Regions from separate parts of the Sporosarcina sp. Y1009 genome, predicted to be linked through region 1. Evidence: riboswitches for the same ligand, from Rfam matches in the RefSeq annotation. Region 1 holds a riboswitch; the other holds the start of a gene.
The links. Region 1 has a riboswitch for S-adenosylmethionine ahead of AC25Y1_RS18905 (5-methyltetrahydropteroyltriglutamate--homocysteine S-methyltransferase). Riboswitches for the same ligand answer to the same signal wherever they lie in the genome.

Region 2: linked by a shared signal. The riboswitch ahead of AC25Y1_RS01655 (hypothetical protein) and the one ahead of AC25Y1_RS18905 (5-methyltetrahydropteroyltriglutamate--homocysteine S-methyltransferase) in region 1 are both predicted to bind S-adenosylmethionine.

What each region holds. Positions count from the first base shown of each region.
Region 1 is NZ_JBYHFO010000027.1:15,380-19,083, reverse strand. Features, by position in the region: gene AC25Y1_RS18910 (helix-turn-helix domain-containing protein) at 1-1,071, shown strand, start outside; SAM riboswitch class I at 1,188-1,286, shown strand; gene AC25Y1_RS18905 (5-methyltetrahydropteroyltriglutamate--homocysteine S-methyltransferase) at 1,394-2,503, shown strand; gene AC25Y1_RS18900 (flavin reductase family protein) at 2,667-3,122, shown strand; gene AC25Y1_RS18895 (4-hydroxyphenylacetate 3-hydroxylase N-terminal domain-containing protein) at 3,265-3,704, shown strand, end outside.
Region 2 is NZ_JBYHFO010000001.1:316,216-319,919, forward strand. Features, by position in the region: gene AC25Y1_RS01635 (serine hydrolase domain-containing protein) at 1-817, opposite strand, end outside; gene AC25Y1_RS01640 (hypothetical protein) at 864-1,040, opposite strand; gene AC25Y1_RS01645 (hypothetical protein) at 1,117-1,488, opposite strand; gene AC25Y1_RS01650 (hypothetical protein) at 1,931-2,179, shown strand; gene AC25Y1_RS01655 (hypothetical protein) at 2,305-2,601, opposite strand; SAM riboswitch class I at 2,677-2,776, opposite strand; gene AC25Y1_RS01660 (DUF2726 domain-containing protein) at 2,896-3,704, opposite strand, start outside.

The DNA.
Region 1 (3,704 bases):
GAACTTCGAGACAAAATAAATACGGCAACCGAATTATTTGCTAATGATGACGTTTTAGCGGCGACAAACTTATTACAACCATTGCTTATGAAGATGGATCAAAGTTATGAGGCGGCTAGGGTTTATGAATTATACGCGAAATCTCTATACGCTTTATATGTTCAGTCCAATGAGGAATACTTAAAGAACGTAGATAGCAACTGGGAATTGTATACCGAGAAAGCGATGGCTTTATACACAGAATTACAAATGGAATGGCGTGTCGTTAGGTTATGGGCATTTCTTGCGAATATTGAATTTGCAAACGCAAACTATAGGGAAACAATTGAGATTCTAGATAAGGGGCTTGATAAATTAATAACTGAAGATAGCTTGGAAACGAGAGCGATTTATATCGAGCTACTGGCTGGGAAAGTTTGGTCGTATACGGCATTAGGTGATATGAAAGCAGCCCATGAATTACTAGATACAGCTATTGGATTTTCCCGAAAGAGTCTTATTTTAACGGATTATTATGGCTTCTTGAATATAAAGACCTGGCTTCTTTATGATGCACATCATTATGAAGAAGCACGAAAATATGTTGCTGATGCGACGTCATTTATTAACCTAATGCAGCATGAGTATTTATTCATTGAACATGAATTGGCGAAAGTCTTATACGAGGAGTTTTTTGAGAATAAGTATGAGCATGCGATTGAAATGGCGGATGAATATGAACGCTATGTGTTGAACGAATCGTCTTTAAGTGAACCTGAAAAAGAGGGCTTGCTAGTTTTTGTAAGGGATTTGAAAGCGCGAAGTTTAACAAGATTAGGTCATTATGAGAAGGCACTTGATTTGTTTAATTCCAATACAATCGAAGTAAATGAATTTGTGGAAATATCTCCATTAGACGTAGCGATTAGAGAAATTACAAAAAGTTACAAAGCGATTTGCTATTTCCATCTTGAAGATGTCGTGAAAGCCCAACAACTTGCGAAGTATGCCGTCGAGAAATTACACAAAATGCCATACTCGTCATACTTTCACTTCGCTCGCGAAGTGTTGGCGGATGTGTCTAGGGAATGAGTTAAAGCCTTAAAGTGAACAGTTGATTTACTGCTAACAATAATAATATTCAAAATACCCTTGACATTCGATAAAAGCATGTGTAAAGTGTATATCAATAACTAAATAGTGAAACTTTCTTATCCAGAGAGGTGGAGGGACTGGCCCTTTGAAGCCTCAGCAACAGACATTTATGTACTGTGCTAATTCCAGTAGCGTAAGCTTGGAGATGAGAAGAGTGAACAGCGATAAAATGCCAACCTCTTCTTATTCAATGAAGAGGTTTTTCTTATTCTAGTTATTAATATAATTGGAAAGAAGGAATGGCAAAATGACAAAAACACTGACAGAGACATTGACAAAAGCACCATTTAAGGCGGATCATGTAGGGAGTTTACTACGTCCGGAAATCCTACACAATGCACGGAAAAAGTTTCAAGCGGGTGAGATTACAGCTGAACAACTGCGTGAAGTAGAAACGACTGAAATTAAAAGAGTTGTCGATAAGCAGATTGAAATTGGTTTAGAATTAGTAACTGATGGGGAGTTTAGACGTAGATTTTGGCATACAGATTTTCTAGAGCAGTTAAACGGGATAGAAGGATATGTTCCAGATATAGGGTATGTTTTTAGTGGTGATGAAGAAACAGAAAGATATAATGTCCGTAACATCGGGAAGGTTTCATTCAATCCTGACCATCCACATGTGAAAGACTTTATAGAATTCAATGAAATCGTTGCTGGACGCGCTGTTGCCAAACAAACAATACCAAGTCCGAACCAATTATTTAATATCGGCATTAGAGATGAAACCATCTATCCCGATATTGAAGAATATGCTAAAGATGTTATTCAAGCTTACCGCGATGCTTTCAAAGCATTCTATGATGCAGGTGTCCGTTATTTACAATTAGATGATGTGTATATTGCAGGGCTTTCTTCGCCGGATATTCCTTTTAACGATGGCGAATACTCGAGAGAATATTTGATTGATTTGGCTCTCCGTGTAGCAAATGCCGTATTGGAAGGAAAACCAGAAGATCTAGTCGTTTCAACACATTTATGTCGTGGAAACTACCGCTCTAACTGGGCGTTTGAAGGAAGCTATGATCTAATTGCGCCAACACTACTTGCAAAAGAAAATGTGGATGGCTTCTTCTTGGAATATGACGATGAACGTTCAGGAGACTTTAAACCACTTGAGCATATTCCAAATGGCGGTGCGCAAGTTGTGCTAGGTGTTGTCACATCGAAAAATGGAGAGCTTGAAGACAAAGAGCTGATCAAATCTCGAATACAAGAAGCATCTAAACATGTTCCGCTTGAACAATTATGTTTAAGCCCACAATGCGGTTTTGCTTCAACGCATCATGGAAATAACCTGACAGAAGAGCAGCAATGGGAAAAGTTGAAGTTTATTGTTGACATTTCGAAGGAAATTTGGGAAAAGTAACGTTTAAAAAGTTTAAAGCAAAAGCGCATCCTTGTCGTGTACAAGTGATGTGCTTTTTTGTGCATTCGGGAGGAATAAAGATTAGGGACAAGTGAATAGACTTTTAGAAGAAGCAAATAAAAATCACAGCAATATACCATTACACTATTTGGAGGAGATGTAGTTGGATAGCAAAGAATTAAGAAACTGCTTTGGCCACTTCGCAACAGGCGTAACAGTCGTCACATGTGATACAAGCGATGGCCAACATGGGTTTACCGCAAACTCATTTACTTCAGTCTCACTGGACCCACCCTTACTACTCGTATCTGTAGATCGAAAAACAAAAGCATTTCAGTTTTTAAAAAACAACCATTTTACAATAAATATTTTAAAAGAAACGCAGCAGGATACTGCGATGCATTTCGCTGGAAGACCCCTTGACAATGAACCTTTTAGCTGGGAAAAAGGGACGTGCTGCCACCGCCTTCAAGATTCACTCGCCTATTTAGAGTGCGAGCCTTGGGCAGAATATGACGGCGGAGATCATGTTTTATATGTCGGGAAAGTGATTGATTTTCATTACACCGAAGGCAATCCACTAAGTTATTTCAAAGGGAAATTTATCAGGGATTCATAACTAAACGCCTATTTATGAATAATCCTCACTTCCCCTAAATACAATGGGGTATGGACAACTCTTCAATTCATTCTAATCCCAAGCATATTGGGGTTTAGAGCTGTTTGGAATGATCGATGCCATTAAAAGGAGGAAAGCGATAATGAAAGTAGATGAAGAAAAAAAGACAACGATTCCATTGACTGGACAAGAGTACTTGGAAAGTCTAAAAGATGGGCGGGAAATTTGGCTCCACGGGGAAAAAGTGAAAGACGTCACAACTCACCCGGCTTTTCGTAATGCAGCCCGATCTATTGCAAGACTGTACGATGCATTACACGATGAAAAAACGAAAGATGTATTGACAACAGAGACTGACACAGGTAACGGGGGATTCACACAAAAGTACTTTAGAGTGGACAAGAATTCTAAGGAATTACTAGAATCCAGGGATGCCATTGCCGAGTGGGCAAAGTTAACCTTTGGACAAATGGGGAGATCTCCAGATTACAAAGCTGCTTTTCTTGGAACGCTCGGTGCAGATCCTGATTATTACGGAAAATATGCAGATAATGCCCGGAGATGGTATAAGGAAGCACAGGA
Region 2 (3,704 bases), on a different contig from region 1:
AATCTGGAGCTGTTCCCATAACACTCCCAACTGGATACATGGGCATTGAGTAAAAATTAGTGTCAATTAATTGCAGCGCAGTCGAATACCCCTGCACCTCTCCCCTTTGTTCTTTCACCCATTCGTTATCGGCTAGATCATGGTCAATTGCTGTTTTCGTCATCTGAAGGGGTTCAAAAATATTTTCCCGTACATATTCCCGGTAGTCTAGACCACTTACTTCCTCGACAATGTAGGCAGCGAGACCACTGCTATAATTTGAATAAGCAAGAACCTTACCAGGCGGAAATACTTGTTTTATATCTGCTGCTTCGAGTACTTCTCTTAATGACTTCTGTTCGGTTGGACCAGGAACCATTACGTCAGTCACACTATCATCAAATCCCGCATTATGATGCATTAAGTGAAGCAGCGTGATGGGATCTCCAAATTCTGTTTTGGAGCGGAAATCATCTGGCAAGTAAGAATCGATATCCGTTTCTAAATCAAGCTTGCCTGCCTCTACTAGTTGTAAAACACTGATCCATATCAACACTTTAGAGACTGATGCCCATTCAAAAACAGTATCTTCATTAACAAGAACCTGTTCTTCTATATTTGCATAACCTTTCATCTTATAAATGACTTCATCCTGGTCAATCACAATCGTTGCTAATCCAGCAACATCTTCCTCATGTTCTACCAAGTAATCTTCTAACTTTCCTTCTAAAACTGCCTGTTCAGTAGCAGTAGTTAACGCTGGATTATAGCCAATTAAGATCCAAATGAGTAGAAAACAAATGAACGTCTTAAAAAGCTTTTGATTGTGATGTCTCACTGTGTTGCAGACTCCTTTCTATCAATTCAAGTTCAATATACTTTTTTCATCTCCCGGTATCTTTCTTGCCAGTCTTAGCCGTAAATGTAGTCATCGCAACAATGAAAACAGGCAATAAACTCCATAAAAAGAATCCCCACTGACGCGTAATTAAAGATAATACAAAGAAGAAAACAAGTACTACAATTGCAATTAAAACAGAAGTCTTTTGAGATTTAGTCATATTTCTCCTCCTCCTATTACATCATTACTCAACCATCATCTTGGTAACAATCACACAATCGCTGATTAACGATTTACTATTGTTCTATTATGCTTCTCAGTTCACTAGTTTGCTCTTTAGAAAGAGCAAAGTAACTATTTGAATTGTCATTATATAAAATTAAACTGCCGTCGCCCTGATAAAAAACATAAAACCACATTTCAGCAACGCCTTCCTTTTGACGATCAAGCAAAAAAAAGGTCTCTGGTTCACTATCTATGTCTTTTGGTTCTTCAATCTCCCTAACATTCCTAATGATTTCTCTCAAAGCTTCAATTGATTTCGAGTCCTTAATCTCCTTATCAAATTTTATTCCTTCAGTTCCATTCTCATTATAAGGAGTGCCCACCCGAATCACTTCAGATGCTGAACACCCTGAAAATATGGCAGACAAAAATAAAATCAACACTATCCAGGTAAACTTTTTGATTTAAATTATCTCCCTTCTCAGTTAAAGGTACAATTCTTTTCACCAGCATTGCGCATAGCGAGGTTGAACAATATTTTAGTAATTGATTGGGCCATTTGTTGAATACAGTTCTCTTTAAAGACCATTCAAACTATTACAACTAGTATAACACTTACGATAAAATATACGTATGGCTTTATACTTTAATTATCGATTAATGTTGAAAGCGAACTAAATAAAATCGGAAAACCGTTTATATAATCTTACGCGACTAAGTAAATCAATAATCTCTCTCTTTACCTACAGAATAATTTAGAAGACTAACATATAGTAACTATAAATGTTATAATTACTACACTAGATTGACTGTTTGGAATATATAGTTTTGTCAATCACTCTATAGCATATATGTTGCGACTGCAGATTTAAGGAGGTGATTAAAATGAAACGTAAAACGCTGTATGGATTAGGCATGGGCGTCATCCTCTCCGTCATCGGGCTAGTTATTGGATTATTCGTTGGTATGAATATAGGTGGTAACCATTTTGCAGATTTTGAATTTATGGGTGGGCGTGGTTATGAAGCTGTCGGATACTTAGGGGCTATAATCGGTGCTACAATTGGAATGTTGCTCGGGGTTTTGTTGGGTATTCGACTTTCAAGTAGAAAAGAAAAAATAAAAGCATTATAAGTGATGTCTTTCCTATTACAGAATATCAAAAGCCTAATTCCTCGCCGAAAATAGGCAAGAAGTAGGCTTTTTAAAAATTTCATATTTGGTAAATCCTGTAGCAAACAAAAAAGATGAGCCTATACTTATATGCAATCGTAATTACTTATACTTTCACGACTTCCAAATACATGAGCCGATAAAACACGCTTTCTCTCAGCAACCACGCCAGTCAAACGGTCAATCTCCACCTGCAGCAATTCAATTTCCGCCAACTCTTCTTGAATTTCTGCTCTCGAGATTGTTTCACCAAGTTCGTAGTATTCGATTTCCTGCTGAAGTTTTGAGATTTCTTGATGTCTTTTCATGGCACTCGCAACACCAGTTGCTTTTTGTCTTTTCAATCGTTCGCGTTCCGCATATAGCTGTTGTAAATTTGTCATCGTAATCCCTCCTGAAATTTTTTCTAAACAAAAAATTCTTCCCAGACGAGAGAAGAGTTTACATACAAAAATTTCTCCTCATCATTCAGGTTTCCCTGTTGGATGTAGCACCTTACCAGCGGGCAGGTTGCTGAGACTTCGTCGGGCCAATTCCCTCCATCTCTCTCAATAAGTTAAGAGTTTATTATTTAGTTAGTGATAGTATACCATAACTTGAGTTATCAGTCACTTTGAATTTCGGACGATTGTTCAGCAACGGTCATCATTTATGTTAGGTGTAACAGATACCTTCCTTTACTTACTTGAATTCGAAGGTTGGGCCAGTTCAAACAAATTCAAAAAACGGAAAACCGTTTCTTCAATTTGCTCTTCTGTTTCAGTGTAAGGTATGTCTATAATAGGTAAACCTATTTTCCAACAATAATTACGTTTAATTCTATCACGTTGTTTACGCTTTCGATATCCCTTATAGCCTCCAAAATAAGCATTCCTTATTGGCTTGTAATGTTGGATACCATTATATTCTATTGCAAATAATGGTTGGTTATTTTGACAAACCAAAAAATCTAAACGCAGGTCTTGCTCATGACCGAAAGTTGTTAAATGTACTTCTTTAATGAATTCAATTTTATTTTTCACTAGTAGCTTTGTGATGAATTTTACTCCGTTAGATTCTTTAATTTTATGTTCACACTTAGGGCATGTTTCGCCTCTTTTCACCTTAATAGGCTGAGTACGCCATTCATGACCATAACAACATAAATGCAAACCCTTTGTTCGCATCGCTTTATATGGCCCAATAAATGTAATCTCTTTTCGATGCTCTTCTAAATATGTTATGTATTTTTGATGATGAGGAGAAACTTTTTCATTTAAATCCGTTCTCCAAACATTGGATCCCCAAATGTACTTTCCCTTGCCATTTTCAGTATCAACAATATACGATTTTATTAACTTTTCACCTAACTCCTTTTGAAGAGACTCGATATAGGCTTGGAATTGTTCTAGACTTGCTGGCGCTTGTGATTTCTTTTTATAAAAGTGGATGCAACCAAATTGATCTTTTACTATAAAAATAATTTTCCCCTGAAATTGTATCTTAG